DNA from 3 places in the Cupriavidus sp. FW305-27 genome. Region 2 is predicted to be linked to each of the others. Evidence: predicted binding sites of a transcription regulator. Region 2 holds the regulator's gene; each other region holds the start of a gene.
What was found. The regulator LexA, encoded in region 2, represses DNA repair genes until DNA is damaged. The targets are predictions, from matches to a motif close to ACTGTATNNNNATACAGT.
Positions count from the first base shown of each region.

Region 1: AC3WRI_RS26415 (CppA family protein) is a predicted target of LexA. The motif match lies at 4,564-4,581, and genes of this name have one in related genera.
Region 3: AC3WRI_RS13350 (ATP-dependent helicase) is a predicted target of LexA. The motif match lies at 2,716-2,733, and genes of this name have one in related genera.

Region 1 covers NZ_JBYTAG010000067.1:12,480-23,012, reverse strand. Annotated here, with positions in the region: gene AC3WRI_RS26440 (acyl-CoA dehydrogenase family protein) at 1-591, shown strand, start outside; gene AC3WRI_RS26435 (flavin reductase family protein) at 588-1,151, shown strand; gene AC3WRI_RS26430 (DMT family transporter) at 1,148-2,014, opposite strand; gene AC3WRI_RS26425 (2-hydroxy-3-oxopropionate reductase) at 2,046-2,954, opposite strand; gene AC3WRI_RS26420 (malate/lactate/ureidoglycolate dehydrogenase) at 3,030-4,133, opposite strand; gene AC3WRI_RS26415 (CppA family protein) at 4,247-4,531, opposite strand; gene AC3WRI_RS26410 (DUF1345 domain-containing protein) at 4,639-5,391, opposite strand; gene AC3WRI_RS26405 (FAD-dependent oxidoreductase) at 5,448-6,980, shown strand; gene AC3WRI_RS26400 (Dyp-type peroxidase) at 6,977-7,933, opposite strand; gene selB (selenocysteine-specific translation elongation factor) at 8,466-10,376, shown strand.
Region 2 covers NZ_JBYTAG010000027.1:1,982-12,514, reverse strand. Annotated here, with positions in the region: gene AC3WRI_RS14905 (hypothetical protein) at 47-397, shown strand; gene AC3WRI_RS14900 (hypothetical protein) at 898-1,245, shown strand; gene AC3WRI_RS14895 (hypothetical protein) at 1,285-1,455, opposite strand; gene lexA (transcriptional repressor LexA) at 1,566-2,219, opposite strand; gene AC3WRI_RS14885 (asparaginase) at 2,475-3,467, shown strand; gene rpsF (30S ribosomal protein S6) at 3,602-3,976, shown strand; gene priB (primosomal replication protein N) at 4,054-4,353, shown strand; gene rpsR (30S ribosomal protein S18) at 4,357-4,635, shown strand; gene rplI (50S ribosomal protein L9) at 4,668-5,120, shown strand; gene AC3WRI_RS14860 (replicative DNA helicase) at 5,281-6,672, shown strand; gene AC3WRI_RS14855 (DUF47 domain-containing protein) at 6,864-7,490, shown strand; gene AC3WRI_RS14850 (inorganic phosphate transporter) at 7,504-8,511, shown strand; gene AC3WRI_RS14845 (C40 family peptidase) at 8,572-9,249, opposite strand; gene AC3WRI_RS14840 (hypothetical protein) at 9,297-9,758, opposite strand; gene AC3WRI_RS14835 (PhoH family protein) at 9,896-10,533, opposite strand, start outside.
Region 3 covers NZ_JBYTAG010000023.1:8,305-18,837, reverse strand. Annotated here, with positions in the region: gene AC3WRI_RS13355 (class I SAM-dependent rRNA methyltransferase) at 1-548, shown strand, start outside; gene AC3WRI_RS13350 (ATP-dependent helicase) at 568-2,667, opposite strand; gene AC3WRI_RS13345 (TlpA disulfide reductase family protein) at 2,827-3,363, opposite strand; gene AC3WRI_RS13340 (SoxW family protein) at 3,475-3,978, opposite strand; gene AC3WRI_RS13335 (hypothetical protein) at 4,133-4,735, shown strand; gene AC3WRI_RS13330 (LysE family transporter) at 4,818-5,465, shown strand; gene AC3WRI_RS13325 (hypothetical protein) at 5,544-5,732, shown strand; gene AC3WRI_RS13320 (GntR family transcriptional regulator) at 5,714-6,436, opposite strand; gene ptsP (phosphoenolpyruvate--protein phosphotransferase) at 6,829-9,381, shown strand; gene nagE (N-acetylglucosamine-specific PTS transporter subunit IIBC) at 9,439-10,533, shown strand, end outside.

The DNA.
Region 1 (10,533 bases), on a different contig from region 2:
TCGAACTGGCACACGCTGGGTATGCGCGGCACCGGCTCGCATGATGTGCTGCTTGAAGGCGTGCTGGTTCCGGATACCGCCATTGCCGCCCGCCGCCCGCAAGGCGTGTGGCATCCGATGATGCATACGGTGGCGATGATCGCGCTGCCGCTGATCTATGCGGTCTACGTCGGCGTGGCCGAGGCCGCGCGCGATATCGCGCTGCAGCTGGCGCGCCAGCGGCGCCTGAGCGCACATGCGGTGGAAGCCGCCGGGCGCCTGTGCAACGAGGCCGATGCCGCGCAGCTGGCGCTGGATGCGATGTTCGCGGCGGCATCGGGGCAGGCGCCGGGCGCGGTCACCACCAACCGCATCATGGGCGCCCGCACGCTGGCCGCGCGCGCGGTGCTGGCGACGGTCGAGGCGGCGATGGACCTGGCCGGCGGCGCGGGCTTCTATCGCGATGCCGGGCTGGAGCGGCGCTTTCGCGATGCGCAGGGCGCGCGCTTCCATCCGCTGCAGGCCGGTGCCCAGCAGGAGTACGCAGGGCGCATGGCACTGGGGCTGGATCTCGATGCGCCGCCCGGCGAGGTGCGGCCTGCCGCGCAATGATCCCCGCCCTGGCGCCGCTGCCGTATGACACGCAAGCCTGCAACGACAGCGGCCAGGACGACCCGGCCCGCGCCATCAGCCACGATGGCGCGGCACGGCGGGCCTTGCGCGATGCGCTGGGGCAGTTTGCCACGGGCGTTACCATCGTCACGGCCGCGGACGCCGACGGCCAGCCGGTCGGCGTCACGATCAATGCCTTTACCTCGGTGTCGCTCGCACCGCCGTTGCTGTTGTGGTGCCTGGCACGCAGCTCCGGCAGCCTGGCGGCGCTGCGTGCGGCGCCGTGCCACGCGATCAATGTGCTGGGGAGCGGGCAGCAGGCCTTGTGCCGGCGCTTCGCCGCGCGCGGTGCTGACCGCTTCGCGGGCGTCGATTGCCGCCCCGGGCCGTTTGGCACGGTGCTGATCGGCGGCACGCTGGCGTACTTTATCTGCCGGCACCACTCGGTGCGCGTGGTGGGCGACCACGTGATCTTTGTCGTGGAGGTGGTGGCCTATGGATCGACGCCGGGCGCGCCGCTGGTGTTCCACGCAGGCGGGTTTGAGGTACCAGCGCCTTAGCCGCGCTTGCCCGCGATCACCAGCGCAATGCCGCCCAGCACCGCGGCCGCGCTCAATGCCAGCCGCAGGCTCAGGGCTTCACCGAGCAGCGCGATGCCGCCTGCCGCCGTAATGACCGGCACGCTCAGTTGCACGGTGGCGGCGATGGCGGCCTTCAGCTGCGGCACCACGGCATACCAGATGACATAGCCCAGCCCGGAGGTGATGGCGCCGGACAACAGCGCATAGGCCAGCCCCGCGCCGTCCAGTGATCGCTGCGCCTGCATCACCGCACCCAGCGCCAGCGCCATCGGCACCGCGCGCAGGAAGTTGCCCGCGGTGGTGGAAGCGGGATCCGCGGCGCGCCTGCCGCGCAGCGAATAAACGCCCCATGCGATGCCGGCCGCGATCATCAGCAGCGAGGACGGCAGCGGCGGCGTGGCCAGCCCTGGCAGCAACAGCCATACCAGCCCGGCCAGCGCCAGGGCCAGGCCAATCCATTGCTGCAGGCGCATGGGCTCGCCGGCATAGAGGCCATAGCCGGTCATGGTGGCCTGCACCGCCGCGAACAGCAGCAGCGCGCCGGTCCCCGCGGTGAGGCGCACATAGGCAAAGGAAAAGGCCGCGGCATAGCAGAACAGTGCAAGCGCGGAAATCCAGTTGCCTTCCACCGGCGGCAGCCGTTGCGCCACGACCGTGCGCACCAACTGGTGCCGCGCCACGACGATGACCCACAGCACCAGCGCCGCCGCGGCGACGCGGGCCAGCGTAAAGCTGGCCGCGTCGATGGTGGTGCCCTTCAGCGCGAGCCGGCACAGCAGTGAATTGCCGGCAAAGGCGAGCATCGCCAGTGCGGTCAGCACCACGGTGTTCGCGCGCGGCATGCGGCGGGGTGGGCGGTGGGCGCTGCGTGGTTCAGGCTGCGGGCGGTTCGTCGCCGATGGCGAACGAGGACAGGTGCTCGATCGCCCTGACCAGTCCGGAATGATCCCAGCCCGCGCCGCCCAGCCCGCTGCAGACATTGAACAGCTGCTGGCACGACGCCGTGTTGGGCAGGCCCACGCCGAGCTGGCGCGCGGTGGACAGCGCCAGTTCCAGGTCCTTCTGGTGCAGCGCGATGCGGAAGCCCGGGTCGAAGGTGCGCTTGATCATGCGTTCGCCATGCACTTCCAGGATGCGCGAGCTGGCAAAGCCGCCCATCAGCGCCTCGCGCACGCGCGCGGGATCGGCGCCGGCGCGGGCGGCCAGCACCAGCGCTTCGCTGACCGCCTCGATGGTCAGCGCCACGATCACCTGGTTGGCCACCTTGGCCACCTGGCCGTCGCCGGCCTCGCCCACGCGCGTGATGTTCTTGCCCATCAGCTGCAGGATCGGCAGCACGCGGTCGAATACTTCCTGCTTGCCGCCGGCCATGATCGACAGCGTGCCCGCCTTGGCCCCGACCTCGCCGCCGGAGACCGGTGCATCGATATAGTCGACGCCGAGCGCTTCGATGCAGCGCGCGAACTCGCGCGTGGCGATCGGCGAGATCGAGCTCATGTCGATCACGGTAATGCCGCCTGCCGTGTCGGCAAGGCCGTCAGCGACCCCCTTCTCGCCAAACAGCACCCGCTCCACGTCGGGCGTGTCAGGCAGCATCAGGATGATGGTTTCCGACTGCTTCGCCACCTCCTCGGCGCTGGCGCAGGCTTTCACGCCGGCATCCTGAAGGTCCTGCGGCACGCCGCTGCGCGTATGGGCGAACACGGTATGCCCGCCGTCGACAAGGTGCTGCACCATGGGCTTGCCCATCACGCCAAGTCCGATAAAGCCGATCTTGCTCATGTCAGTGTCCGGTAGTGGTCAGGCGCCAGGCCGGCCGTGCGTCGCGCACGACGCCGGGTTCATCTCTGATGATAGTCAGTCGCACGCCAGCGCAGACAGCGGCCCCGGCGCAGGCTGCGCGCCGGCGCGCGCGGCCGCCACCCGCGCCGCGGCGTCGTCCAGCTGCGCCAGCGTGCCGGCGTCGACCGGCATATGAGTGGCGCGGGCGGCGCGCCAGGCCCGTTCGGGCTCGCCCGGCAGGCGGATGCCATCCTGCCCCGGCTGCAGCCGCGAGGCCTTCATCCAGTCGGCGAACGCCGCCACCTCATGCCCGAATGACGTGCTGTTGCCCAGGCGCGCGGGATCGAACACGATCGCCAGCATGTTGTTCCAGACCGCGTGCTCATGCCGCAGCGTTTCGGGGCGGATGGTGTGGCCGCCGGTGACCGCGGCACCCAGCAACTCGCACATCACGGCCAGCACATGGCCCTTGTGTTCGCCAAAGGGCCGCAGCGCGCCTTGCGGCGCGCCGTCGGCGGGGTACATCACGGCAGGATCGGCGCTGGGCTCGCCATGCGCGTCCAGCAGGCAGCCGGGCGCCACCGGCACGCCCTTGTTGTGGGCCACACGCACCTTGCCCAGCGCAATCGCGCTGGTGGCGAAGTCCAGCACCAGCGGCGGCTCGCCCGCCACCGGCACGCCGATGGTGAACGGGTTGGTGCCGTAGCGCGCATCGTAGCCGCCGTGCGGTGCCACGATGGGCTTGGACAGCACGTTGACGAAATGGATCGAGATCATGCCGGCGGCGGTGGCCTGCTCGGCCCAGTGGCCCACGCGCCCCAGGTGGTGCGACTGCCGCAGGCCCATCACGCAGACGCCATGCTCGCGCGCGCGGCCGATGGCCATGTTCATGGCCTGCGCCGTCACCGCCTGGCCCATGCCGCGGTTGCCGTCCAGGCTCAGCATGCTGCCGGCATCGTGCAGCACGCTGACCTGCTGGTTCAGCTGCAGCTCGTCGGCCTGCCAGGCCAGCACATAGCGCGGGATCATGCCGACGCCGTGCGAGTCATGCCCGCTCAGGTTGGCGCCGACCAGGTGGTCGGCCGTCAGGCGCGCCTCTTGCGCGCTGCTGCCCGCGGCAAGCCAGAGATCGGCCACCCACTGGTGCAGGGCGGCGGTAGGGATGCGGTGTTCGCTCATATCGGCCTTGGCTAGGGATGAAAAAAGCCCCGTGCCGTGTGACGGCAACGGGGCTTCATGATACGGCCGGCGCGAGCTTGGTGGCGCCGGCATGGCCGGTGATCGGCTACTGCTTACTGGCGCAGCGCAGCTTCGGCAGGTGACTGGCCAAGGATTTCGCGGATACGGGCCAGGTAGGTATCGCCCACCGCGCGGTGCATGCGCGCCGCCTCGGCCGCGAACTGGCGCCGGCTGGGCGGGCGGATGCCCAGGCTGCGGCAGATCGTTGACAGATAAGGCTTGCGCTGGCCGCCCAGGCGCAGCGCCGCGGTCTGCAGCGCGGCATCGCCGATGCGACCGCGCAGCCAGGCAAGCACCTGGCGGTCATAGTCGTTTTGCACACGGATCAGGTGTTCCATGGACAGGACTCCTACTGTTCATCCATACAGGTACTGTAAATATATACAGTATTCAGGGGGATGCAAGGAGTTTGTCCAGGAACACTTCGGGCGAAAGGCCAAGTTGGCTACAAGCCACCCAGGGCGTTCACGGTGAACGCCAGAATCCCCATGTTGAAAAGGAACGCGGCCACGCAGTGGCCCAGGACCACCCTGCGCATGTGTGCGCCGGCGATGGTCACGTCAGAAGTCTGGAAAGTCATGCCCAGCGTGAAGCTGAAATAGAGGAAGTCCCAATAGCTGGGGTGCTGCACGCCCGGCACCTGCAGTCCGCCCTGGTCGCCGGTGGCGGTCTGGAGGTAGTAGAGATGCGCATAGTGCAGCGTGAAAACGGTGTTGGCAAAAAGCCAGGAAAGGATAAGCGTGGCGACGATCAGCGCGATGTCGGCCCAGTGCGGTGTCTCGGGGCGCGCGATCAGCGTGCCGATTGCGACCAGGATCACCATCGAGAGCAGCACGGTGATCGTGAGCAGCGCTGTGCGGTTGGCATCGTTGTGTTCCGCCGTGCGCCGCATGGCCGCAGCATCGGCGCGCAACAGCGGCAGCGCGGCGCCAAGGAAGACAAGGGCCGCGAGATCGAAGCCGATCAGCAGGGCGATGCGTGGCTCTGCGCCGAGCGCACCCGCGGCAAAGGTCGCAACGATCAATATGGCGCCGCACAGCAGAAAGCGTGCGGGTGCGATGCGCTTGCCGATAGCGAAGCGGGCGGGTCTGTTCATGGGGTATTCATCCGGATGACCCTTCGTCAGGAAAGGAGGCTGGCCATGCGTGAATAATATCCGTGCCGTCGCGCAGTTTGTTACGCTGCATGCGCCTTTCATTTGGCGGCCTCGAGGTCGATAATGGCCCTGTGCCATGACCGGCAAGGAGAGACGCAATGACCAAAAGCTCTTCCTCCACGGATAAGCCCGATCTCACCCAGGGCGTGCCGCTGGCTGACCTTGCTGACGGCGGCATGGTCACAGGCCAGGTTGGCGGCAAACCGGTCTTGCTTGTGCGTCGGGCTGATGAACTGTTTGCCATCGGTGCGACCTGTACCCACTATGGCGGGCCACTGGCGGACGGCCTGCTGGTCGGCGATACGATCCGATGTCCGTGGCATCACGCCTGCTTCAGTCTTCGCACCGGCGAGGTCCTCGGGCCGCCCGCCCAGGACGATCTGAAATGCTGGCGCGTGGAACAGCAAGACGGGAAGGCCTTCGTCCGCGAAGCGCTGCCGGCGGTGCGGCCACCGAGGCTTGCCTCGGCCCGGCTCCCTGAATCCGTGGTGATCATCGGCGGCGGCGCCGCCGGGACTGCCGCGGTCGAAACCCTGCGGCGCGAAGGCTATAGCGGCCCCGTCACGCTGCTGAGTGCCGATCGCTCATTGCCGTACGATCGGCCGAATCTGTCGAAAGACTACCTCGCCGGGACAGCAAACGCGGACTGGCTGCCAATGCGGCCACCGACGTTCTACGCGGATCACGACATCGACGTGCGCTCCGACAACCGTGTCGTCAAGCTCAGCCCCGAGCAAAAATCCGTCACGCTCTCGGACGGCAGCAACGTGAGCTACGGCGCGCTTCTGCTTGCCGTCGGTGCCGTGCCGATACGGCTGGACGTTCCTGGCGCAACCTTGCCGCACGTGAGCGTGCTCCGCACGCTGGCCGACTGCGACGCCCTGATCGCGCGTCTCGGCACGGCACGCCGATGCGTCGTGGTGGGCGCAAGCTTTATCGGGATGGAAGTCGCGGCAGCGCTGCGAACGCGAGGACTGGAAGTGCATGTTGTCGCGCCCGAAGCGCATCCGATGGAGCGGGTCCTGGGCGCGACGCTCGGCGACATGATCAAGGCGCTTCACGAATCGCACGGGGTAACGTTCCATCTCGGGGCCACGGTGGCAGAGATTCAGCCGGATCGGGTGAGATTGTCGACCGGCGCGGAGCTGGCCGCCGACCTGGTCGTGACCGGGATCGGCGTTCGCCCCGACGTGGCCTTGGCGCAGGACGCCGGCCTCGCACTGGACAAGGGCGTGGCGGTCGATGAATTCCTCCAGACCAGCGAACCTGACATCTATGCCGCGGGCGATATTGCGCGCTGGCCCGACCCGGGAACGGGCCAGCGTATCCGCGTCGAACACTGGGTGGTCGCCGAGCGCCAGGGCGTGGTGGCAGCGCGAAATATCCTGGGACAGCGGCAACGCTTTGCGGCCGTGCCATTCTTCTGGACCCAGCACTATGATGTGGCCATCAACTACGTAGGCCACGCGGAGCAATGGGATCGTTTCGATGTCGACGGCGATCCCGCCGCGCATGACTGTACGGTGACCTATTGGGGCAAGGATAAAAGGCTTGCGGTCGCCACGGTCGGGCGCGACCTGGCGAGCCTTCGCGCGGAGGTGGCGTTCGAGCAGGAGACGACAGGACCCTAGGCAGGGGCGAGTGCGCGGTCCGCAAGCCCTTCAAGCAGGTCGGCCGACGGGACAAAGAACAGGCTGCCGGTGACCGCCTTGCTGAAGTCAAGCAGCCGGTCGTAATTGCCGGGCGGCAATCCGACGAACATGTTCTCGAGCATCTTCTCGATCGGCGCGGGCGAACGGGCGTAGCCGATGAAGTAGGTGCCGAACTCGCCCGCGCCAGGGCGGCCGAACGGCATGTTGTCACGCAGGATCTTCACTTCCTGCCCGTTCTCGACCAGCGTAGTCAGCGAACTGTGCGATGACGATGGCTTGACCTCTTCGTCCAGTTCGATGTCGGACAGTTTCTTGCGCCCGATGATCAGTTCCTGTGTCTCCACGGGAAGGGCGTTCCACGCGGTCATATTGTGCAGATACTTCTGCACGATGACGTAGCTGCCACCGGCAAACTCGGCATCCTCGTCGCCGATCACCGTGAAATCGACCGCCTCGCGTCCGGCCGGATTCTCCGTGCCATCGACAAAGCCGATCATCGCCCGCATGTCGAAGTTGCGGAAGCCGTGCACCTCGTCGACAACCTGGATCGCATCGCCGAGCTTGCCGAGCAGTTGCGTGGCAAGCTCAAAGCAGAGGTCCATCGATTCGGCACGGATGTGCAACAGCAGGTCACCCGGCGTGGCGATGGCGACGCGATCGCCGGTGCCGAACTCCCGGAACGGGTGCAGCGCCGCGGGACGGGGCTTGCCGAACAGCCTGTCCCACGCGTCGGCGCCGAAGCCGCAGACACAGGACAGGTTGCCTGACGGCACACGATGGCCGACCGCGCGCACGACGGCGGCAACGTCGGCACACCAAGCGCGGACGGTGCCGGCGTGGTCGTCGCCGTCGGTGAGCGTCGCAACGATGAATATGGCGCTGCGGGTGACTGTGCCGGAAACGGCCTGTGGTTCGGGGATCTTTGTAGGCATCGGACTCTTCATGTTGGTTATACCGATTCGGTTTGCGGGCTGACGGAAGAGAATTCAACGCATAAGCCTACACGAATTGAGTGGCGCCTCTGACCTTTCATTTTCTCCTGACCAGGCAGTGTCAGTTGCAGTTGTCAATCCAGGCAGCTGGAGCAAGGCCTGTGCCTGTGACGGCATCCTTGGGTAGTCAGGCGGTTCGGGCGCGCGGCAAGCGCTGCGCGGCCTCCGCGACGGACAAAATGTCCATGCTGAGCCAGGTCTCGCGGGTCATTTTGTCCATTCCGTTGTCACATAAGGCATCGCTTATAGGCACGCAAAGAATCGCTGAATTTACCTTAAGTGGCCAGGCAATTATCTTGTCTCCAACGATGCAGGAACACTAAGCAAAGCGGCATCGAAGCACGCTTCAGCAAGCCTCATCGGCCATTCAAACAAGGATAGGGGAGACCATGCATGATCACGACGAGGATACCCCGGAGACCATCCCTGATGGTCTCCGTCACGTCAGTCTGCCGGGCTACCTGACGCAGCCATGATCGTCGGCACGGCAGGACATATCGATCATGGCAAGACCAGCCTGGTCAGGGCGCTGTCGGGCATGGATACCGACCGCCTGGAGGAAAGGAAGGCGCGCGGCTTCTCGATCGAGCTTGGCTATGCGTACGTGCCGCTCGAGAACGGCGACGTGCTCGGCCTGGTCGATGTCCCGGGCCATCAAAAGCTGATTCACACCATGGCCGCGGGCGCATGCGGCATCGACTTCGCGCTGCTCGTGGTCGCCGCCGATGACGGCGTGATGCCGCAAACGCGCGAGCACCTGGCCATTGTGCAACTGCTCGGCATCCGGCGCGGCGCGATCGCGTTGACCAAGGTAGATCGCGTGAATGACGTGCGGCTACGGCAGGTGCGTGAGGAGATCGCGTCTTTCCGGCGCGGCAGCATGCTGGAAGACGCACCGGTTTTTGAAACCTGTGCAATGCGCGCCGACGACCCGGGTGTGAACGCGTTGAAGCGGCACCTGCATGCGGCGGCGGCCGCGTCGCGAACGAAGCGCGACGACGGGCTGTTCCGCCTTGCGGTTGACCGGGTCTTCACGCTTGCCGGGCAGAGGACGATCGTGACGGGAACCGTGGTGTCCGGGCGCATCCATGTCGGCGACAGGGTGTTGCTCGCGCCGAAGAACGAGTCTGTGCGCGTGAGCGGCATCCATGCGCAGAATCGTCCTGCTGCTGTCGGGCGGGCGGGGCAGCGCTGCGCGCTGAACCTGGCCGGCATCGACAAGGGCGCGATCGAGCGCGGTGACTGGGTGGTCGATGTGCGCCTGGCGCAGGCGTCGGAGCGCATCGATGTGATGCTGACCCTGTTGCCGGACGCCCCTGCGCTGGAGCACTGGGCGCCCATGCATGTTCACCTGGGCACGCAGCACCAGGTGGCGCATGTCGCGCTGCTCGATGGCCCGACGCTTGCGCCCGGCCAGCGCGCGCGCGTGCAGCTTGTGTTCGAGCGGCCGGTATGCGCGCTGCCTGGCGATCCCTTTGTCGTGAGGAACGCGCAGGCCAGCCGCACCATCGGCGGCGGCGATGTACTGGATCCGTTCGCGCCCGCGCGCAAGCGCCGTTCCCCGGCGCGGCTGGCTTGGCTCGACGCGATGCAGGCCATGCTTGACACCGGATCGGTCGGGGCATTGCTCGAGCAGGCGCCACACGGGCTGTCGCGCGCATTGTTGGAACGCCTGAGCGGCATGCCGGCGGCGGCCATCGAGCTGCCGTGTGACACGCGCGTGATCGAACTTCCGGGCAACGATGCCTTGCTGGTGTCCGGCGCGGCGTGGCGGGCGCTGGCGGGGCGATTGACCACTGCGCTCCGGCAATTCCACCAACGCTCGCCGGATGTGCTTGGCCCGGAGGTGGCGCGCTTGCGCAGGATCGCTGCACCGCTGGCGCAAGACGCGTTGTGGTGCGCGCTCGTCGATGACGCCTGCGCGCGCGGCGAGATCGTCCGGACCGGCCCCTGGCTGCACCTGCCTGAGCACACCGTGACGCTCGACGACGCGGATCGCACGCTCGCCGCGACGCTGCAGCAGGACATGAAAGCGGGGCGCTTCGATCCGCCATGGGTGCGCGAGCTGGCGAGCGCGCATGGCGTGCCGGAGGACAAGGTGCGGCAACTGATGCGCAAGCTCGCGCGTCATGGCGAGACGTTTCAGGTCGTGCATGACCTGTTCTATGATCCGGAGGCTATTCGCGAGCTGGCCTTGCTCGCCGCTGTCGACGCCAGCAAGAACGCCGGTACGGTCGTCGCCGGGGCATTTCGCAATGCCACCGGACTCGGACGAAAGCGTGCGGTTCAGGTCCTGGAGTTTTTTGACCGTGTTGGCTATACGCGCTTCGACCGTGGCCGCCATCTGGTGCGCACGGACAGTCGTTGGCTGGAGTTGCTCTGACAGGGAAAACCGCCTTCCGCCATTGAGATTCCTGGGAATTCTCAAGCGTTGCGGGGCTCTCCACTCCTCCCTCCTCCCCACACTACATCCTTATCCACAAATTCGAGGCCGTATTGCGGTGACAGCAATACGACGATTCGCACTTTCGTAACGAGCC
Region 2 (10,533 bases):
CCCGGTTGCCTCTGCAGTTTGGGGCGATGCTCAGCGGGAGCGAAAAATGCAAGCGATATTTGCCAGAGGCTACACGCAACGGCCCGTGATAGTCGTGGCCCGAGAATACGCGGTTGACGGTATTCAAGTTGACGTGGGAGATCTAGTGACCGTTCGCGTCCTTGATCAGGATGTCGAGTTTGGCATCCGCCTATCCGGTCCCGGGGACGGCGTGGACAGCTGGCGGGGCACGATTTTTCATATTGCGCGCGGTGAAGAGGCGCTTACGTATGCAGAAGGGCTTGAGCTTGACGACATCGTGGATGTCTCGCGCGCGGAGATGGCCGAGATCATTAAGCACAACGACGATTCCCGATCTGTTTCGGCTCGCTCGATCCCGGATGGCGGCGTGGTGTAAGCCATGACGCCGGCGGTCTCCGGCACGCTTTAGATCACTGCTTCTTTCCGCCAGATCTCGGCCACAGTGGTCATCCCCTCCTTGCTCCGCCATGCAAAAATCATGCAAAAAAGCCGCGTACAAGGCGGGCTACGGAAAGTTTGCGCCGGTGGTGGTCGGGTATGTCTCGGGGGTTGCTGCAGGCGAGGGGCGCCGTTTGCGGGCCAAAAAATTGAGGTGGCGCATGGGGCTCGCACGGGTTACAATTTTTCCCCACGGCACCCGTAGAAGCCGCATGAATGCTTGTGAAAAATTGAGCGTTCATGGGAAAAAACGAGGCCGAAAGCGTTGATTCCAAAGGGGAAAATGGCGATTGATGCCGGGATTGAGATTCCTGTCGTCGTGGGTTCGAGTCCCATCAGCCACCCCAAAGCATTTCCCAGAACGGCGCCTCGCGAGGGCGCCGTTCTGCATTTCCCGGGGGCGGTATGTCTGTTCGAGCGGCAGCGGTTGGCGTAGCGATGGCAGCCATGGTGGCAGGGTGTGCCACCGGCACTTCTGAAAAGGACATTCGCGCGCGTGCGCCGATGCGCTTGTTCACGCCCGCCAAGATGGGTGAGGTTGCGAAATGCCTGCGCAACAATCTGGGCGATGACGCCGCGGTCGTCAACTATCCGGCGAAGAGCCAGACCGAGATCCGCATCGGCCAGACCACGTCTGGCGGTGAATACCAATATGCCTATCTGATTTCGCTGACGGCGAAGCCGGATGGTACGGCGCTGGAGCTGCGCAAGAGCGATACGTGGTTCCCGCAGCTGACGCCGACGGAGCTGGAAGCCGAAGCCAAGGCGTGTGCGCCGCGTAGCTGAGGACGGCGCCCGCAGCTGCTCGGAGACAGCCGGCAGATTTCAGGCGGCCAGCTTTTCGGCGGTTTCGAGTTCAAGCATGCGGCAGATCGCCGCCATGCTGCCGACCATGGTGCGGCGCTGCGTACCCTGGTAGACGCGTACGCCCTTGCTCTGGCGGAACGGCACGGGCTTGACCGGGCGACGGGCGGCGACTTGGTGGATTTGCGGCATGGTGGCACCTCTTTTAGGCAAAGCGGGGGCAACACCCGGCAAGCCGGGCGGCGTCTGCAAAGCAATGGAAGCGGGTGGGCCCGCGCAGGCGGTTGGCCTGCGGTGCCCAGCTAGAAGCCGGAAGATCGGATCAGCCCGACGGCGATGCCTTCCAGCGAGAACTCCTCGCCAGGCTCCACGATGATGTTGGTGAAGTCCGGGTTTTCTGCGATCAGTTCGATATGGCCACCGCGCCGCTGCAGGCGCTTGACGGTCACGTCATCACCCAGGCGCGCCACCACGATCTTGCCGTTGGCGGCTTCGCTGGCGCGGCGCACGGCCAGCAGGTCGCCGTCGAGGATGCCGGCATCGCGCATGCTCAGGCCGCGCACTCGCAGCAGGTAATCGGGGCGTTCGTCGAAGACCGAGGCGTCGACCTGGTACTGGCGGTCGATATGCTCGGCGGCGAGTATCGGGCTGCCGGCAGCAACGCGACCCACCAGCGGCAGCGTCAGCTGCATCACGCCGGCCATCGGCAACGAAAACTGGTCGGGCATTTCCGAATCGCTGCGTGCCACCTTCAGGCGGATGCCGCGTGAAGCGCCCGGGGTCAGTTCGATCACGCCCTTGCGTGCCAGCGCCCTCAGGTGTTCTTCCGCGGCATTGGGCGAGGAGAAGCCAAACTCTGCGGCGATTTCGGCGCGCGTGGGCGGAAAGCCGGTGCGGCGGATCGTGTTGCGGATCAGATCGAAAATCTGCTGCTGCCGGGGTGTCAGGGTCGCCATGGGATCGCCGTTCCGTGCGGGGCCGCGGGGTTTCGGGTAAGAGGATCGGTCGATCCTTTATCCTGCATCCGTCTGACCGGGCACTGTATGTTTAAACAGTATGCTGTGATTTTATACAGTATCGGCCTGAGCGCAAGCAGAATTTTTGGGGCGTGTCTCATGGACGGAATGCGGATCACCGGCGAGAGCCGCGGCGAGGCGGGGTGCGCCCGTTACAATCGGCATTCCTGCCTTTCCACTTTCTTTGCACGCTCCATGACCCAATTGCCTCGCATCGTCGTACTGGCCACCGGCGGCACCATTGCTGGCGCGGCCGGAAACTCTGCCAGCAGCGCACGCTACCAGGCGGCGACCGTGCCGGTGTCGTCGTTGCTGGCAGCGGTGCCCGCGCTGCAGTCGGCGGCTCGCATCGAGGCCGAGCAGGTGGCCCAGGTCGACAGCAAGGACATGACCTTCACGCTCTGGCAAACGCTGGCGGCGCGGGTTGAGCACTGGTCCGCGCAGCCCGACGTGGCTGGCATCGTGATCACCCACGGCACTGATACGCTGGAAGAAACTGCGATGGCGCTGCACCTGACGCAATCGTGTCCGGTGCCCGTGGTGATGACAGCGGCAATGCGGCCGTCGACGTCGCTGTCGGCCGATGGGCCGCTGAACCTGCTGGATGCGGTGCGCGTGGCCGCTCATCCCGATGCGCGCGGCAAGGGTGTGCTGGTGGTGCTGAACCAGCAGATCCACGCTGCGCGGGATGTGGCCAAGGCCCACACGTCGGCGGTGGACGCCTTTGTCTCGGCCTGCGGGCCGCTGGGTTTCGTGCAGGACGACTACGTGCGCTTCGCCCGCGCGCCACGCGCGGCCTGGGTGATCGGGCCGATGCCGGCGGCGTGGCCGATGGTGGAGATCGTGGCGAGCTACGCGCAGCCGGGCAGGGTGGCAGTGGATGCGCTGGTCCGCGCGGGTGTAGCCGGGCTGGTGGTGGCTGCCGCCGGCAATGGCTCGGTGCATGAGGTGCTGGCCGGGGCGCTGGCCGATGCCGCTGCCGCGGGGGTGGCCGTGGTGCGCAGTTCCCGCACCGGGGCCGGCCATGTGGCGATTCCGCCCCAGCTCAGCCCGACGGATGGAGCTTTTGTTTCCGCAACGGACCTCAATCCCTATAAGGCGCGCGTACTGCTGGCCCTGGCGCTGGCAGCCGACTCAGGCCTGGCGCGGGATCCGGCAAGGCTGCAGGCCGTGTTTGCCAACGCCTGATTTGCCTGTGTACTGATTTGCCTGTGTAATCAGCGGCTTGCGCACTTGCCGCCATGCGCGCTATAATGTAAGGCTATTCAACCTTGCCACACCGGACTCGTGACGCCCGGGTGGCTAATCCAAAAGGAGCGTCAATGCGTCATTACGAAATCGTCTTCATCGTCCATCCGGACCAGAGCGAACAAGTGCCGGCCATGATCGAGCGCTACAAGCAGCTCGTGACCTCGCAGAACGGCAACGTTCACCGCGTGGAAGACTGGGGCCGTCGCCAGATGGCTTACATGATCCAGAAGCTGGCCAAGGCTCACTACGTTTGCCTGAACATCGAATGCGGCAAGGAAACGCTGGCTGAACTGGAACACGCTTTCAAGTTCAACGACGCCGTCCTGCGCCACCTGATCGTGCAGACCAAGAAGGCCGAGACCGCACCTTCGCCGATGATGAAGGAAGTGCAGCGCGAAGAAGCCCGCAAGGCCGCGCAAACGACCACCGAAGGCCAGGCCGCCTGAGTGCGGACTGCGGTGCGCGCCATGGCTGACAGCGTCGGCTACGGCAGCATGGATTGCAACCAGCAAGAGGTCCCGCGTTGAACCAGCTTCGGCTTGCCGCCACCCTGGCGGAACGCGATGCCCTGCGCTATACCCCGGCCGGGGTTCCCGTCGTGAACTGCATCCTGCAGTACAGCGGCGAGGCCGTCGAGGCGCAAACGCCGCGGCAGGTCGAGTTTGCAATCTCAGCGATGGGGGTCGGACAGGTTGGCCAGCGTCTGGAGCGCTTACCGCTCGGCACGCTGCTCGACTGCGAAGGATTCCTGGCCCGCAAGCACCGCAACAGCAAGGCTCTCGTCTTTCACATCACTGGATGTAAAGCATTCGAAAAGGATTGAATCATGGCATTCGTCAAACGTGACAACAAGAACAAGAAGCGCTTCCAGCAACAGAACCCGCTGTTCAAGCGCAAGCGCTTCTGCCGCTTCACCGTGGCTGGCGTGGAACAGATCGACTACAAGGATCTGGACACCCTGAAGGACTTCATCGGCGACAACGGCAAGATCACGCCCGCCCGCCTGACCGGTACCAAGGCTCACTATCAGCGTCAGCTGGATACGGCCATCAAGCGTGCGCGTTTCCTCGCGCTGATGCCGTACACCGACCTGCACAAGAACTGATCAGGCCATAGGTCCGTTAAGGAGAGAATACGATGCAAATTATTCTGCTGGAAAAAGTCATCAACCTGGGCAACCTGGGTGACATCGTCAAGGTGAAGGACGGTTACGCCCGTAACTTCCTGATCCCGGGCAAGAAGGCCCGCCGTGCTACGCAAACCGCGATCGCCGAATTCGAAGTCAAGCGCGCCGAGCTGGAAAAGGCCGCTGCCGAGAAGCTGGCCGCCGCGCAAGCCGAAGGCGAGAAGCTGAGCGGCCTGAGCGTCCAGATCAGCCAGAAGTCGGGTGTGGACGGCCGCCTGTTCGGTTCCGTGACCAATGCCGACATCGCTGAAGCCCTGGCTGGCCAAGGCTTCAAGCTGGAAAAGGCCCAGGTTCGCATGCCGAACGGTCCGCTGAAGATGGTGGGCGACCACCCGGTCAGCGTTGCGCTGCACACGGACGTCGTGGTCGACGTGACCGTGTCGGTCGTGGGTGAGAGCGTCTAAGGACGTGCCGCCTTGCCGGCGCGCTGCGCCGGCTGAAGCACCGCAAGGAAGAAAGGCAGGAGCCCCGGCTCCTGCCTTTTTTTGTTGCCCGCTTGTCTTTGCCTGCCCGGTCGCCAAATGTCCGGCGAAGTGCGTCCTCCCGCCGTTATAATGCCTCCCCATGAACGCGCCCGTCGCCGACCCCCAACTCGAGAACCTCAAAGTCCCGCCGCATTCCATCGAAGCCGAGCAATCGGTGCTGGGTGGCCTGCTGCTGGACAACGCCGCCTGGGACCGCATTGCGGACTTCATTTCCGAGGCGGATTTCTATCGTTTTGACCACCGGATGATCTTCCAGAGCATCGCCCGGTTGATCTCGGCCACCAAGCCGGCCGACGTGATCACGGTCTATGAAATGCTGCAGGTCGCCGGCAAGGCCGAGGAGGTGGGCGGGCTGGCCTACCTGAATTCGCTGGCGCAGAACACGCCCAGCGCGGCCAATATCCGCCGCTACGCGGAGATCGTGCGTGAGCGCTCGGTGCTGCGCAAGCTGGTGACGGCGGCCGACGATATCGCCTCGGCCGCGTTCGCGCCCAAGGGCCGCGAGGTGCGCGAGCTGCTGGATGAGGCCGAGTCCAAGGTTTTTGCGATTGCCGAAGAAGGCTCGCGCGGCCAGAAGGGTTTCCAGGAAATCCAGCCGCTGCTGACCCAGGTGGTCGAGCGCATCGACGAGCTGTACCACCGCGATTCCACCACCGACGTCACCGGCGTGCCGACCGGCTTCATCGACCTGGACAAGATGACCAGCGGCATGCAGCCGGGCGACCTGATCATCGTGGCCGGCCGCCCGTCGATGGGCAAGACCGCGTTCTCGCTGAACATCGGCGAGCATGTGGCAGTGGAGCAGGGCCTGCCGGTGGCAGTGTTCTCGATGGAAATGGCGGGCACCCAGCTGGCCATGCGTATGCTCGGCTCGGTAGGCCGCCTCGACCAGCACCGGCTGCGCACTGGCCGCCTGCTGGATGAAGACTGGCCGCGGCTGACGCATGCGATCCAGCGCATGAACGACACCCAGCTGTTCATCGACGAAACTCCGGCGCTGAACCCGATGGAGCTGCGTGCCCGTTCGCGGCGCCTGGCGCGCCAGTGCGGGCAGCTTGGCCTGATCATCATCGATTACCTCCAGCTGATGTCAGGTTCGGGCGGCGGCGAGAACCGCGCCACGGAAATTTCAGAAATCTCCCGTTCGCTCAAGGGTCTGGCCAAGGAACTCAACTGTCCGGTGATTGCACTGTCGCAGCTGAACCGAAGCCTGGAACAGCGTCCCAACAAGCGTCCGGTGATGTCCGACCTGCGCGAATCCGGCGCTATCGAACAGGATGCCGACGTGATCCTGTTCATCTACCGCGACGAAGTCTATAACGCAGACTCCCAGGACAAGGGCACGGCCGAGATCATTATCGGCAAGCAGCGTAACGGCCCGATCGGCACGGTGCGCCTGACCTTCCTGGGCCAGTTCACCAAGTTCGACAACTTCAGCGGCGGCCCGGCTTTCTTCGACAACGATACCTGACGAAGTCAAGCCAGCCTGCAATCGTCCGTGCGGCGCCGTCTTGTTTGCGCCAAATTCGCGGGCAATGTCCCAGTAACCCTGTAAAATATTGCGCTTTGATGACAGTCGCCACCCGCGACTGTCATGCAACGCGTCCGCTCAATCCTGCAACACAATCAGCAGCGTCACCACGCTGCCACAAGGAACATTCCATGTTCGGCCGATTCATGCCCACGGAGGGCAAGTTCTTCGAATATTTCAACCAGCATGCCGACTGCGCGGTGACCGCCGCCCATGAGCTCCAGGCACTGGTCAACGACTTGCCCAACGCCGAGGCCCATGCCCGCCGCGTCCAGGCCACTGAAAAGAAGGCCGACCGGATCACGCACGACACCATCGACCTGCTCCACAAGACCTTCATCACGCCGCTGGATCGCGACGAGATCCACAAGCTCATCACGACCATGGACGACATCCTGGATCTGATGGAAGACGTGGCCGAGACTATCTCGCTGTACGACGTGACCAACCTGACCGACGAAGCGCTGCGCCTGGCGGCCATCTGCGTGCAGTGCTGCGACCAGGTCAAGATCGCGGTGGGCCTGCTCGAGGACATGGGCAATGCCAGCACCATCCTGAAGACCGCCCAGCAGATCGACCAGCTTGAATCTGAAGCCGACCGCGTGATGCGCTCGGCGATGTCCAAGCTGTTCCGCGACGAGACCGACGTCAAGCGCCTGATCAAGCTGAAGGCCATCTACGAACAGCTCGAGACGATCACCGACAAGTGCGAGGACGTCGCCAACATCATCGAAGGCATCGTCCTGGAAAACGCCTGAGGCGGCAATCGGCATGCAGACCATACAAATGAGCCTGTGGGTGATCGCCTTGCTGGTGGCGCTCGCGCTGCTGTTCGACTTCATGAACGGCTTCCACGACGCGGCCAACTCGATCGCCACGGTGGTGTCCACCGGCGTGCTCAAGCCGCACCATGCGGTGGCAATGGCGGCGATGTGCAACGTCGTCGCAATCTTTGTCTTTCACCTGAAGGTGGCGGCCACGGTGGGGACCGGCACCATCGACGTCAATATCGTCGACCACTACGTGATATTCGGGGCCCTGGTCGGGGCGATCGCCTGGAACGTCATCACCTGGTATTACGGCATCCCGTCGTCGTCGTCGCATGCGCTGATCGGCGGGCTGGTGGGTGCGGCGGTGGCCAAGGCCGGCACGGGCGCGCTGGTGGGCAGCGGCCTGCTGAAGACCGTGGCGTTCATCCTGGTCTCGCCGTTGCTGGGCTTCCTGCTCGGTTCGCTGATGATGGTGATGGTGGGCTGGACCTTCTTCCGCACGCCGCCGTCGCGGGTGGACCGCTGGTTCCGCCGGCTGCAGCTGGTTTCGGCCTCGCTGTACAGCCTGGGCCACGGCGGCAATGACGCGCAGAAGACCATCGGCATCATCTGGATGCTGCTGATTGCCAGCGGCCATGTGGTCGCCGGCGGCCAGCCGCCGACCTGGGTGATCGTCAGCTGCTACGTGGCCATCGGCATGGGCACGCTGTTCGGCGGCTGGCGGATCGTGCGCACCATGGGCCAGAAGATCACCAAGCTCAAGCCGGTCGGCGGCTTCTGCGCCGAGACGGGCGGGGCGATTACGCTGTTCTTTGCCTCGGCGCTGGGCGTGCCGGTATCGACCACGCATACCATCACCGGCGCCATCGTCGGCGTCGGCTCGGCGCAGAAGATGTCGGCGGTGCGCTGGGGCGTGGCCGGCAATATCGTCTGGGCCTGGGTGCTGACGATCCCGGCGTCGGCCTTCATGGCGGCGATCGCATGGTGGATCGGGCGGCATATCCTGTAAGGCAGGGGCCGCCGTACCAACAAGAAGCCAGGCTGATGCCTGGCTTTTTGTTTGGGCGCTTCACTGGTTGGCGAAGGCCGCGATGGGATCGTCGTCTACCCCAAGCGGTGCCGAGGCCGGCGCCGGCTCAGGCAGCGGTGGCGCGGCCGGGGCTGCCACTGGCGCGGGCGGCTGGTTGACCGCCGCGACCACGCGGCGCGCGCCGTTGTAGCGCGAGGCCCAGTAAGGCTTGCCCATGTCTTCGAGACGGACCGTGCCGCCGGACGACGGTGCATGGACAAAGCGGTTCTGTCCGACGTAGATGCCCACGTGCGAATTGGCGCGGCCGGTGGTGTTGAAGAACACCAGGTCGCCGGATGCCACTTCGCTGCGGTCCAGCGAGCTGCCGCGGACGCCCATCGCCTCGGTGGTGCGCGGCAGGTTCACATTGGCCGCGCGCGACACCACGTAGCGCACCAGCCCGCTGCAGTCGAAGCCGGAGTCCGGTGTATTGCCGCCGTAGCGATAGGGTGTGCCGACCAGGGACATCGCCTGGATCGAAATCTCTTCCAGTCCGGCGCTGGGGTCGATCATGGGTTTGCCCGGCGTCCGCGGCAGGCCGGCGTGGCGCGAAGACGGGGAACTGGCGCAGGCCGCCAGCAGCAGGGCGGTGGCGCAGAGCAGCGGCAGCCGGACCTGGGCAAGCAGGCCCTGCGCACGCAGTGGATGGGTAGGGATTCGGGTACGGCGCAATGGCATCCTGGGTTTCCGGTCGCCGGCCTGCCGGCGCACCGGAAGCCTTGCCGCTACCAGCGTAGCTGGGCGTTGCGCGTACCGGTGCTGACCTTGATGGACTTGGCCTGGCCCTTGTAACTGGCCTCGATATTGTAGCTGCCTTCGGGCGCACGTATCAGGCAGCGCGGGCCGGCGGCGCGGAAGCTGGCGACTTCCTGCCCGTCGCGCGTCAGCCGGACCGCCACGTCCGACAGGAATTCACCGTTCGCACCCTGGGTGAACAGGATGCCCATGTTGAAGTCCTTTTCCTTCGCGGCCAGCGCCTGGCGCTCGTCCTCGGCGACACCGCCGCAGACGTAGCTGACCGGGCCCATGGTGCGGATCACCATTTCTTCGGCGGCGGCATGGGCCGGGCGCCAGCTGGCGGCCAGCGCCATGCCGGCGGCTGCCAGCATGGCCAGTGCAAGGCGCTGCCTGTGCTGGCTGCGGGCGACGGCAGGCGCATGCCCGCCGGGCAGATGCTGGGTATTCATCGACGCCTCCAGTGGGGATGCGGGGCAACGGCAAACATGGGGCCATCATAGCCCCAAAGTGCTTGCCGTTGACGACGGTGCTCAGGCGCTGCGGGCGCGCCCCGCCACCGGCAGGGCGCGCCCGCAGGTTGCCGGTGTCAGAGCACGTCGCCGGCGTGGTCGGCCAGGCGCGAGCGTTCGCCGCGCGCCAGCGTGATATGGCCGCTGTGGCTCCAGCCCTTGAAGCGGTCGACCACGTAGGTCAGGCCCGACGAACCCTCGGTCAGGTACGGCGTGTCGATCTGCGCGATATTGCCCAGGCAGATGATCTTGGTACCCGGGCCCGCGCGCGTCACCAGCGTCTTCATCTGCTTGGGCGTCAGGTTCTGTGCCTCGTCGATGATGACGAACTTGTTGACGAAGGTGCGCCCGCGCATGAAGTTCATGCTCTTGACCTTGATGCGCGACCGGATCAGCTCCTGCGTGGCGGCGCGTCCCCAGTCGCCGGCGCTGTCGTCGCTCTTCTGCAGCACCTCGAGGTTGTCGTCGAACGCGCCCATCCAGGGCTGCATCTTCTCTTCCTCGGTGCCGGGCAGGAAGCCGATGTCTTCGCCCACCGGCACCGTCGCGCGCGTGACGATGATCTCGTTGTACTGCTTCTGGTCCAGCACCTGTTCCAGCCCGGCTGCCAGCGCCAGCAGGGTCTTGCCGGTGCCGGCCTGGCCGAGCAGCGTGACGAAGTCGATGTCCGGGTTCATCAGCAGGTTGAGCGCGAAGTTCTGCTCGCGGTTGCGGG
Region 3 (10,533 bases), on a different contig from region 2:
GCGACCTGGCCGCCGGGCGCGAGGTGCTGAACTGCTTCTGCTATACCGGCGGCTTCTCGCTGGCGGCGCTGCGCGGCGGCGCCACCTCGGTGACCTCGATCGATTCGTCGGGCGAGGCGCTGAAGATCGCCGCTGGCAATGTCACGCTCAACGGCTTCGAACCCGAGCGTGCCACCTGGCTCGATGCCGACGTGTTCAAGACCCTGCGTGAATTCCGCGCCGAGGGCCGCCAGTTCGACCTGATCGTGCTGGACCCGCCCAAGTTCGCCCCGTCGGCGCAGCATATCGACCGCGCCGCGCGCGCCTACAAGGAAATCAACCTGGTCGGCATGCAGCTGCTGCGCCCGGGCGGGCTGCTGTTTACCTACTCGTGCTCGGGCGCGATCAGCATGGAGCTGTTCCAGAAGATCGTGGCGGGCGCGGTGACCGATGCGCGCGCCGATGCACGCATCCTGCGGCGGCTGTCGGCCGGCACGGATCACCCGATGCTGGCGGCATTCCCGGAAGGCGAGTACCTCAAGGGTTTGCTGCTGGAGAAGGTAGCGTAAGACGGATGTGTGGCGCTGGTCAGCGCCACATATTCCGCATCCGGCTGGCCAGGTCCACCGGCGCCAGCGCGGGTCTGGCCGGCCCTTCGCCCGGCATCGGCGGGGGTGGCCACGAGCGGCTGTAGAAGTTGGGCATCACGCGGTTGGGCAGGAAGCGCGTGCGCGACGCATACACATGCCGGTCGCCGAAGCCCACCTGCTGGTGCACGTAGAAGCGCTGCGGCACCACGATGTCCAGGTGGTCCCTGGCCCGCGTCATTGCCACATAGAGCAGCCGCCGTTCTTCCTCGATCTCTTCGGTGGTGCCGGTCGCCAGGTCGCTCGGCATGCAGCCGTCAACCGCATTGAGCACGTACACCGCCTTCCATTCCTGGCCCTTGGCCGAGTGGATGGTCGACAGGATCAGGTAGTCCTCGTCGCGCGAGGGCACGCCGGATTCGTCGCTGGAGGCGCTGGGCGGGTCCAGCGTCAGTTCGGTCAGGAAGCGCTCGCGCGCGCCGTAGGTGGCGGCGATGCGCTCCAGCTGCTGCAGGTCGGCCTGGCGCGCGGCGGCATCGTCGTGCAGGCGCTCCAGGTGCGGCGCGTACCAGGCCAGCACTTGCTCGAACTCCGACGGCCACGGCGAGGTGGGCGCCATCAGCGCGCGCGCCAGCGCCAGCAGGTCGGCCCAGGCGGGCGCTGCGGCCGGCGGCGGCTCGAATTGCTCCAGCGAGAACAAGGGCTCGGTGGCCAGCGCCAGCGCATCGAGCACGCGCGCCGCGGTCTTGGGGCCGATGCCGGGCAGCAGCTGCAGCGTGCGGAAGCCCGCCATGCGGTCGCGCGGGTTCTCCAGCCAGCGCACCACCGCCAGCGCGTCCTTGACGTGGGTCGATTCCAGGAATTTCAGCCCGCCGAACTTCACGAACGGGATATTGCGCCGGGCCAGCTCGATCTCTACCTGCGCGCTGTGGTCGGCGGCGCGGAACAGCACCGCCTGTGCCATCAGCGTCAGGCCGGCCTCGCGCCGCGCCAGCACCTGCTCGACCACGTAGCGGGCCTGGTCGGCCTCATCGTTGACCACGATCACGCCGGGCTTTTCGGCCGAGGCGCGCTCGGACCACAGGTCCTTGGTATAGCGCTCGGCCGCCAGCCCGATCACGGCGTTGGCGGCCTGCAGGATCGGCTGCGTCGAGCGGTAGTTCTGCGACAGCGTGACCTGCTGCGCGGCCGGCGTGAACTGCGCCGGGAAGTCCAGGATATTGCGCACGGTGGCGCCGCGGAAGGCGTAGATCGACTGCGCGTCGTCTCCCACCACGGTCAGGCCGCGGCCGTCCGGCCGCATGGCCAGCAGGATCGACGCCTGCAGCGCATTGGTGTCCTGGTATTCGTCGACCAGCACGTGGTCGAAGCGCGCGCCCATGTCCTGCGCGATGGTGGGCTCGGCCATGGCCTGCGCCCAGTACAGCAGCAGGTCGTCATAGTCCAGCACATGCTGCTTCTGCTTGGCCTCGACATAGCCGGCGAACAGGGTGCGCAGCGCATCCGCCCACATCGCGTAGCGCGGGAACTGCTGCTTGAGCACGTCTTCCAGCGGCGCCTGGGTGTTGACCACGCGCGAGTAGATCGCCAGGCAGGTTTCCTTCTTCGGGAAGCGGCTGGCGGTCTCCGACAGGCCCAGGTCGTGGCGCACCACGTGCATCAGGTCGGCGGCATCGCCGCGGTCGCTGATGGTGAAGGCGGGCGACAGGCCCAGGGTCTCGGCGTATTCGCGCAGCAGGCGCGCGCCGATGGCGTGGAAGGTGCCGGACCACTGCAGCGCCGCGCGCCCCGCGCCGGTCTGGGTGCCGAGCGCCTGGTCGACGATGCGCTCGACGCGCCGTCCCATCTCCGCCGCGGCGCGGCGCGAGAACGTCAGCAGCAGGATGCGTCGCGGATCGGCGCCGGCCAGCACCAGGTGCGCGACCCGGTGCGCCAGCGTATTGGTCTTGCCCGAGCCGGCGCCGGCGATGATCAGCAGCGGCGCGTCGCTGCCGTGTTCCACCGCGGCGCGCTGCTCCGGGTTGAGCCGGGACAGGTAGGCGGGGACATCATCGGCTCCAGGGGCAGCGAGGTCGGCGGCGGGGGCTAGTTCCAAAGTCACAGGGAGGGCTCGGGGAAGGCTCGGAAATCTCAAAAAAGGCTGGCGCCAACTGTATATCCATACAGGGTTTCAGCGCAACCCGCCGGCGAGCGATCGGGACATGAAAACAAAAAAAGGTGCTCGATGAGCACCTTTTCCCGGTGGTTGGCAGCGACAGCGTTACGCGGACTTTGCCAGCGCGCCGTCCAGCAGCTTGTGCAGCGCATCCCACTCGGGCTCGCCCACATAGCGCTTCAGGATGCGACCGTCCTTGTCGACCACGAAGGTGGTCGGCGTCAGCTGCACATTGCCGAAGGCCCTGGCCGCGGCGCCGTCGGAATCCATCGCCACCTTGAACGGCAGGCCGCGCGTCCTGGCGTAGTTCATCACATACATGGGCGGATCGTAGTTCATCGCCACGGCGACGAATTCCAGCCCCTTGCCCTTGAACTGCTCATAGGTGCGGACCATGTCAGGCATTTCCTTGACGCAGGTGGCGCAGCTGGTGGCCCAGAAGTTGATCATATAGACCTTGCCCTTGAGGTCGGCGGTGCTGACCTTCTCGCCCGACAGCAGCGTGAAGGTGGCCGCCGGGGCCGTATTGGCCGGCGCCAGCGCGCGGTAGCCGAACCAGCCCAGCAGCGCGAGCACGACCACGGCCGCGACGATGGGCCAGGGCTTGCGGGAGGATTTGGTGGCAGGGGCAGCAGTGGTCATGGAATCCGGGTCAGGCAGGTTCGGTCAGCAATGGGACATTCTAATGCCGCAGGCGTTCGCGCGCTGCGCGGGGCCGGGCTGCGGCAATCCGCCGCAAGCGTCCCGATCGATTCAGCGCCGGACGGCGGCGCGTGCCTGGTCCAGCGCCTGTTCCAGGTAGGCGCCGTAGAAATCCGGCTGCATGCCGCGCAGCGGGCCGGCGGCGGCGCGGCCCTGGCGGTCCAGGAACAGCACCGTGGGCGCCACCCGCACCTGGTGCGCCCGGGCCCACGCGCGCGCGGTGGTCAGGCTGCCGTCGGCATCGCGCAGCGGGGTGTCGGCGGTCATGTCGAGCTCGCGCACGGCAATCTCGCCGGCGGCGGCCTGCGGGCCCAGGTAGTTGCGGCGCACCGCGTCGCAATAGCTGCAGCCCGGCATCGACACCAGCACCACCAGCGGCTCGCCGCGGCGCGCGGCCTCGGTGCCGTGGGCGGCCAGGTCGGTGGCCGGCGGCAGGTGGGCGGGGCTGGCGGCGGCTGCGGGCATGCCGGCCGCGGCTGCCAGCAACGCACCCGCGGCCACCCAGCGCAGGCTGGCTATGGCGAAGGCGTGGCGGGCAATGAGGGCGGCAGGCATGGCTGGAACGTGGGGGCAGGGCGGTAGCGGGAGCGGGAGCGGCGCAGCAAGCACTGGAGCGCCGCTTTCGGGATAATACCGGTTTCCGCCCGCAGGCGATGGCGTCCGCCAGCGCCGCCCGCAGCCTGTGCGCGCCGTCCCCCATGGATTCCCGATGCGTCTTGTGCCGCCCCCGCCGAGCTTTCCTGCCGCTGTCCGCCGCCCGCTGCTGTGCTGTGCCGCCGTGCTGGCATTCGCCCTGTGCGCCTGTTCACCGCGCTATGACTGGCGCACCATCCAGTCCGGCGAGGGCGCCTACGCCGCGCTCTATCCGGGCAAGCCCACCAGCGCCGCGCGCGACGTGACCATTGCCGGGCGCAAGCTGCCGATGACGATGGAAGCTGCGCGCGTCGACGACACGTTGTTCGCCGTGGGCGTGGTGACGCTGCCCGCCGATGACGAAGCGCTGCGGCGCGAGGCGCTGGCGGCGATGCAGGCCGGCCTGCTGGCCAACCTCGGCACGCCGTCGGGCGAGCCGCGCGCGCGGCCCGTCACCGTGATGAGCGCCGACCGTCCGGGCCGCCCGCTTGCCGGCGTGGAAGTGCAGGCCAGCGGGGTGTCGCCGCAGGACCAGTCGCCGCGCCGGCTGACGGCGCGCCTGGTGGCGGTGGGTACGCGCGCGTACCAGGCGGTGGTGCTGGAATCGGGCGATGCCGCGCGCGACGCGCGCCAGGCCGAGCAGGTGGAGCAGTTCCTGGGCGGCTTCCACCCGTTCTGACGCGCCGCGTCGCAGGAAAGATTGTTGGTGCCGTGGCTGCGGGAGCGTGGCCCCGGCATGGTTGTCGTCAAAGGAGAGTGGGATGCGTTGGGAAGTATGGTTGGCTTTTTTCGCCGCGTGCTGGGTGATCGCCGTGTCGCCGGGGTCGGGCGCGGTGCTGTCGATGAGCCATGGGCTCTCGTACGGGCTGCGCAGGACCACCACCACCATCTTTGGCCTGCAGGCCGGGCTGGTGATCGTGCTGCTGGTGGCGGGCGGCGGCCTGGGCGCGCTGCTGCTGGCCTCGGAGCAGGCCTTCATGGTGGTCAAGACGATAGGCGCGCTGTACCTGATCTACCTCGGCGTGCAGCAATGGCGCGCGCAGGTGGAGAGCGGGGCGGACCAGGGTGGCAGCACCGCCCCCGTGCGCGTAGTGGTGATGAGCCGGCGCCGGCGCTTTGCCACCGGCCTGCTGACCAATGTGACCAACCCCAAGGGCATCATCTTCATGGTCGCGGTGCTGCCGCAGTTCATCGATCCCAACCGGCCGCTTGCGCTGCAGCTGGCGATCCTGGCGGCCACCATGTGCTGCGTGGACCTGGTGGTGATGCATGGCTATGCGCTGCTGGCGTCGCGCATGCAGGGGCTGTTCCGTAATGCGCGCGCGGTGCGCTGGCAGAACCGCTTCTTTGGCAGCGTGCTGATGGCGGTGGGCGCGGCGCTGTTCTTCGTGCGCCGGCAACACGCCTGAGCGGCGTCTGCATCAATACTGGCGCGCACCGGCCGGGTTTGCTTCAATGAGGAGGAAACCCGGCCACGGAGACCCCGCATGCCCGCCTTGCCGAACCCCCACGCCGGTGCGCGCCTGCAGCCGCGCCATACCGTGCCCCCGGTCGAAGAGCCCGGGCCGCCGGGCATCCCCCCGGACTTGCCGTTGCCGCCAGAGGAAGATCCGACCCCGCCCCCGGTCGAGCCGCCGGTTGCCGGGCGTGCCGGGCACTACTGCTTCAGCTCGTAGAAATCGTTCAGGCAGTAGCCGTCGGTCAGTTCGACCGGCTGGTCGCCATGGGTGTAGCCGGTGCGCAGGATATGCAGCAGCGGCTCGCCGGGCGCGATCTGCAGGCGCGCGGCCAGTGCTTCGCCGGCGACGATCGCGCGCAGCCTTTCGGTGACGCGCAGCACCGGCTTGCCGATCCGCTCCAGGTAGGCGTACAGCGATTCGCCGATGGCGCTGGCGTCGGGCAGCACGGCCAGTGCCAGCGTGGTGACATCCATCCAGAAGACCTGCCCGTCGGCCTTGCGCAGGCGGGTCAGGCTGACAATCTCTTCCCCTTCCTGCAGCGCCAGCGCCGCAGCCTCCTGGGGCGTGGCGCGGCGGCGTTCGAACGCCACCAGTTCGCTGGCCGGCGTCATGCCGCGCCGGCGCGCCAGCTCGCTGAAGTTGTCCAGCCGCGCCGCCTTCTGCTCAGGGCGCGGCGCGACAAAGGTGCCCGCGCCGCGGCTGCGCGTGATCGCGCCTTCCTCTGCCAGCACCTGCAGCGCGCGCCGCGCCGTGACGCGTGAAATCTCCAGTGAATCCACCAGCGTGCGCTCGGACGGCAGCGCGTCGCCCACCCGCCATTGGCCGGCCTGGATGGCCGCGGCCAGCCTGCGCGCCACTTGCAGGTAGATCGGCGTCGCCTCCGCTTCGTCCGGCTTGAGAGCCTGCAGCCGTTGATCCATTGCGAATCCTCGTAGGTACCAGAGTGTGGAGGTGATGATACCACTTTAGGACATTTGACGTCCATGGGGCGGCATTGCGTCATCTGGGCGATAACATCGCCATCGCTTCGCTTTACGTCAATTGGTATTGAAATGGTTCTGCTGATTATGGCGTCCGAAAATGCTGCTGTGATTTGGAAAAATCTTACCTATCTCCGTGGGTTATGGTGATTAAGGCGAATGTGAGGACCATCCAAGGACTGCTTTGCCTTGCCTCAATAAAGATGCCATTTAGATACAATATTGTTGTAGTGGTTTTCACTGGTATTTTTATTGTCGGTTGCCGTCTATCTTTCGCCTGACCCTGGCGCCGTCGCATTTCTGCACCGGCCGCCGCGACTTCTGGAAGCAAAATGGCTGAGACGAGCGAAACCCTGTTGCTGCGGGCTCCGGTGAGCGGAGTGCTGCTTCCCCTCGCGGCCGTGCCGGACCCGGTCTTTGCCGACGGCATGTTCGGCGACGGCCTGGCCATCGACCCCCTGAGCGACACGCTGGTGGCGCCTTGCGACGGCACCATCGTCCACCTGGCCGCCACCGGCCACGCCCTGACGCTGCAGGCTCCGTGCGGGGCGCAGGTGCTGCTCCATGTCGGCATCGATACGGTGTCGCTGCGCGGCGAAGGCTTTGCGCCTTGCGTGGCGCAGGGCGCTGCCGTGCGCCAGGGGGATGCGCTGATCCGTTTCGATGTCGACCGTGTCGCGCAGCAGGCGTCGAGCCTGGTGACGGTGATGGCAATCGCCAATGGCGATGCCTTCACGGTCGCCGGCAGGACCGGCGCGGCGCAGGCCGAGGCGGGCCGCACGGTGCTGCTGCAGGTGCGTGCCGCGGGTGCCGCGGCGCCCGCGCAGGAAGACCACGCGAGCGCAGCCGAACTGCGGCGCACGGTCACGCTCGCCTGCCCTGGCGGCTTGCACGCGCGGCCCGCGGCACGGGCGCGCGAAGCCGCGCGCGGCCTGGACGCCGCCGTCGCATTGCACTACGGCGGCCGGCAGGCGAGCCTGGCCAGCCTGGTGGCGCTGCTGGGCCTGGCCGCCGACGAGGGCGCCGCGGTCGAGCTGGTGGCGACCGGCCGCGATGCCGGTGCCGCGCTTGATGCGGTCGCATACGAACTGCAGCGCGCCGGCGTGGGCGAAGAAGAACCCGTGCCCACGGTGGCCGCACCGATTGCGCAGCCTGGGCCGGGCGCCGGCCTGCCGGCGGATGGCATCCCCGGCGTGGCTGCCGCCCCCGGCATCGCGATCGGCACGCTGCACTGGTGGCGCGAGACCACGCCGGAGCCGGCCGAGGCCGGCCAGGGCATTGCTGCCGAGCGCGAGGCCCTGCGCGCCGCGCTGGCGGCCATCGACGCCCAGCTGGCGCATGAGAGCGAAGCCGCCACCGCACGCCGCGCCGGCGCCGAGGCCGGCATCTTCGCCATGCATCGCGCGCTGCTGGAAGACCCGGCACTGCAGGCCGCGGCCGAGACCATGATCGCCGCCGGCAAGAGCGCGGGCTTTGCCTGGCGCGAGGCCACCCGGGCCGAAGCCGCCATGCTGTCCGCGATGGCCGACCGCCGCATGGCCGAACGCGCTGCCGACCTGCTGGACCTGGGCAAGCGCGTGCTGCGTGCGCTGGCCCCGGCGGGCAGTGTCCCGGTCCAGCTGCCCGCACCGGCCGCCGACGGCGATGTCATCGTGCTGGCCGCCGGGGAATTCACGCCGTCCGACCTGACCGGACTGGACCGCACCCGGGTTGCCGCACTGGTGATGGCGCGCGGCGGCCCGACCTCGCACGCGGCCATCATCGCGCGTCAGCTCGGCATCCCTTGCCTGGTGGCTCTGGGCAGCGCGCTGGAGCGCCTGCAGGACGGCACGCCGGTAATCGCCGACGGCGACAGCGCCCGCCTGCACGCCTGCCCCGATGCGCATTTGCTGGCCGCCGCCGCCAACGCCGTCAGGCTGCGCGCGCAGCAGCGCGAGGCCGACCTGCGCGCCGCGCACGCCGCGGCCAGCACCCGCGACGGCGTGCCTATTGAGGTGGCCGCGAATATCGGCAGCCTCGACGACGCCCGCAATGCCGTGGCGCATGGTGCCGACGCGGTCGGCTTGCTGCGCACCGAACTGCTGTTCCTGCACGGCGACGCAGCCCCCGCGGCGGCGGACCACACCGCCAGCTGCCAGGCCATTGCCGATGCCCTGCAGGGCCGCAGCGCGATCGTGCGCACGCTTGATATCGGCGCCGACAAGGACGCCGCCTGGCTGCACCTGCCTGCCGAAGACAACCCCGCCCTGGGCCTGCGCGGCGTGCGCCTGGCGCAGGTGCGCCCGCAACTGCTGGACGACCAGCTGCGCGGCCTGCTTGCAGTGCGCGCGAGCGGGCCGCTGCGCATCCTGCTGCCGATGGTCAGCGAGGTCGGCGAACTGCTGGCCTGGCGCGAACGCATCCGTGCGCTGGCGGCCGAAGCCGGTACCGATCCCGAGATCGAGGTCGGCGTGATGATCGAAGTCCCTTCCGCCGCGCTGCTGGCCGACCAGCTGGCCGAGCACGCCGATTTCTTCTCGATCGGCACCAACGACCTGACCCAGTACACCCTGGCCATTGACCGCTGCCAGCCGGAGCTGGCGGCACGCATGGATGGCCTGCATCCCGCGGTGCTGCGCATGATCGCCGCCACCACCGAGGGCGCCGCGCGCCACGGGCGCTGGGTAGGCGTGTGCGGCGCGCTGGCGGGCGACCCGCTGGCCGTGCCGGTGCTGGTCGGGCTGGGCGTGACCGAGTTGTCAGTCGACGCCGGGCTGGTGCCGGGCGTCAAGGCGCGCGTGCGCGCGCTCTCGCATGCCGATTGCCGGCAGCGCGCAGGCGAATTGTTGCGGCTGCCGTCAGCCGCCGCGGTGCGCGACGCGTGCCGCCGCTACTGGCCGGCATAAGCGCCGGTCGACCACAACCCAATACGCGCCACGCGCGCACAGATTCGGAGAACGCCAATGAAGATGGACCTGCTGCCCAGGGTGCAACGCCTGGGCGCCACGCTGATGCTGCCGATTGCCGTGCTGCCCGTGGCCGGCCTGCTGCTGCGCCTGGGCCAGCCCGACGTATTCGACATCAAGCTGATGGCCGAGGCCGGCAACGCGGTCTTTGCCAACCTGGCCCTGCTGTTCGCGATCGGCGTGGCGGTGGGCTTTGCGCGCGACAACAACGGCGCGGCGGCACTGGCCGGCACCATCGGCTACCTGGTGCTGACCACGGTGCTGAAGACCATCGACAAATCGCTCGACATGGGCGTGCTGGCCGGCATCGTCGCCGGCGCGGTGGCGGGTGGGCTCTACAATCGCTATCGCAATGTCGCGCTGCCACCCTATCTGGGCTTCTTTTCCGGCAAGCGCTTCGTTCCCATCGTCACCGCGCTGTGCTGCCTGCTGCTGGGCATCGTGCTGGCCTATGCGTGGGCGCCGGTGCAGGCCGGCATCAACGCGGCCGGCGCGTGGCTGACCACGGCGGGCTCGGCCGGCGCCTTGGTGTTCGGGCTGCTGAACCGGCTGCTGCTGGTCACCGGGCTGCACCACCTGATCAATACCCTGGCGTGGTTCGTGTTCGGCAACTACGCCGATCCGGCCACGGGGGCGGCGGTATCGGGCGACCTGCACCGCTACTTTGCCGGCGACCCCGGCGCAGGCCTGTTCATGACCGGCTTTTTCCCGGTGATGATGTTCGGCCTGCCCGCGGCCTGCCTGGCGATGTACCACGAGACGCCGCCGGCGCGGCGCGCGCTGGTTGGCGGCATGCTGTTCTCGATGGCACTGACCTCGTTCCTGACCGGCATCACCGAGCCGATCGAGTTCAGCTTCATGTTCCTGGCGCCGGTGCTGTACGGCCTGCATGCGCTGATGACCGGCCTGTCGATGGCGCTGTGCCATGCGCTCGATATCCGGCTGGGCTTCACCTTCTCGGCCGGCGCGATCGACTATGTGCTGGGCTACGGGCTGTCCAGCCGCGGCTGGCTGGCGATTCCGCTGGGGCTGGCCTATGCGCTGGTCTATTACGGGCTGTTCCGCTTCTTTATCCGCCGCTTCAACCTGCTG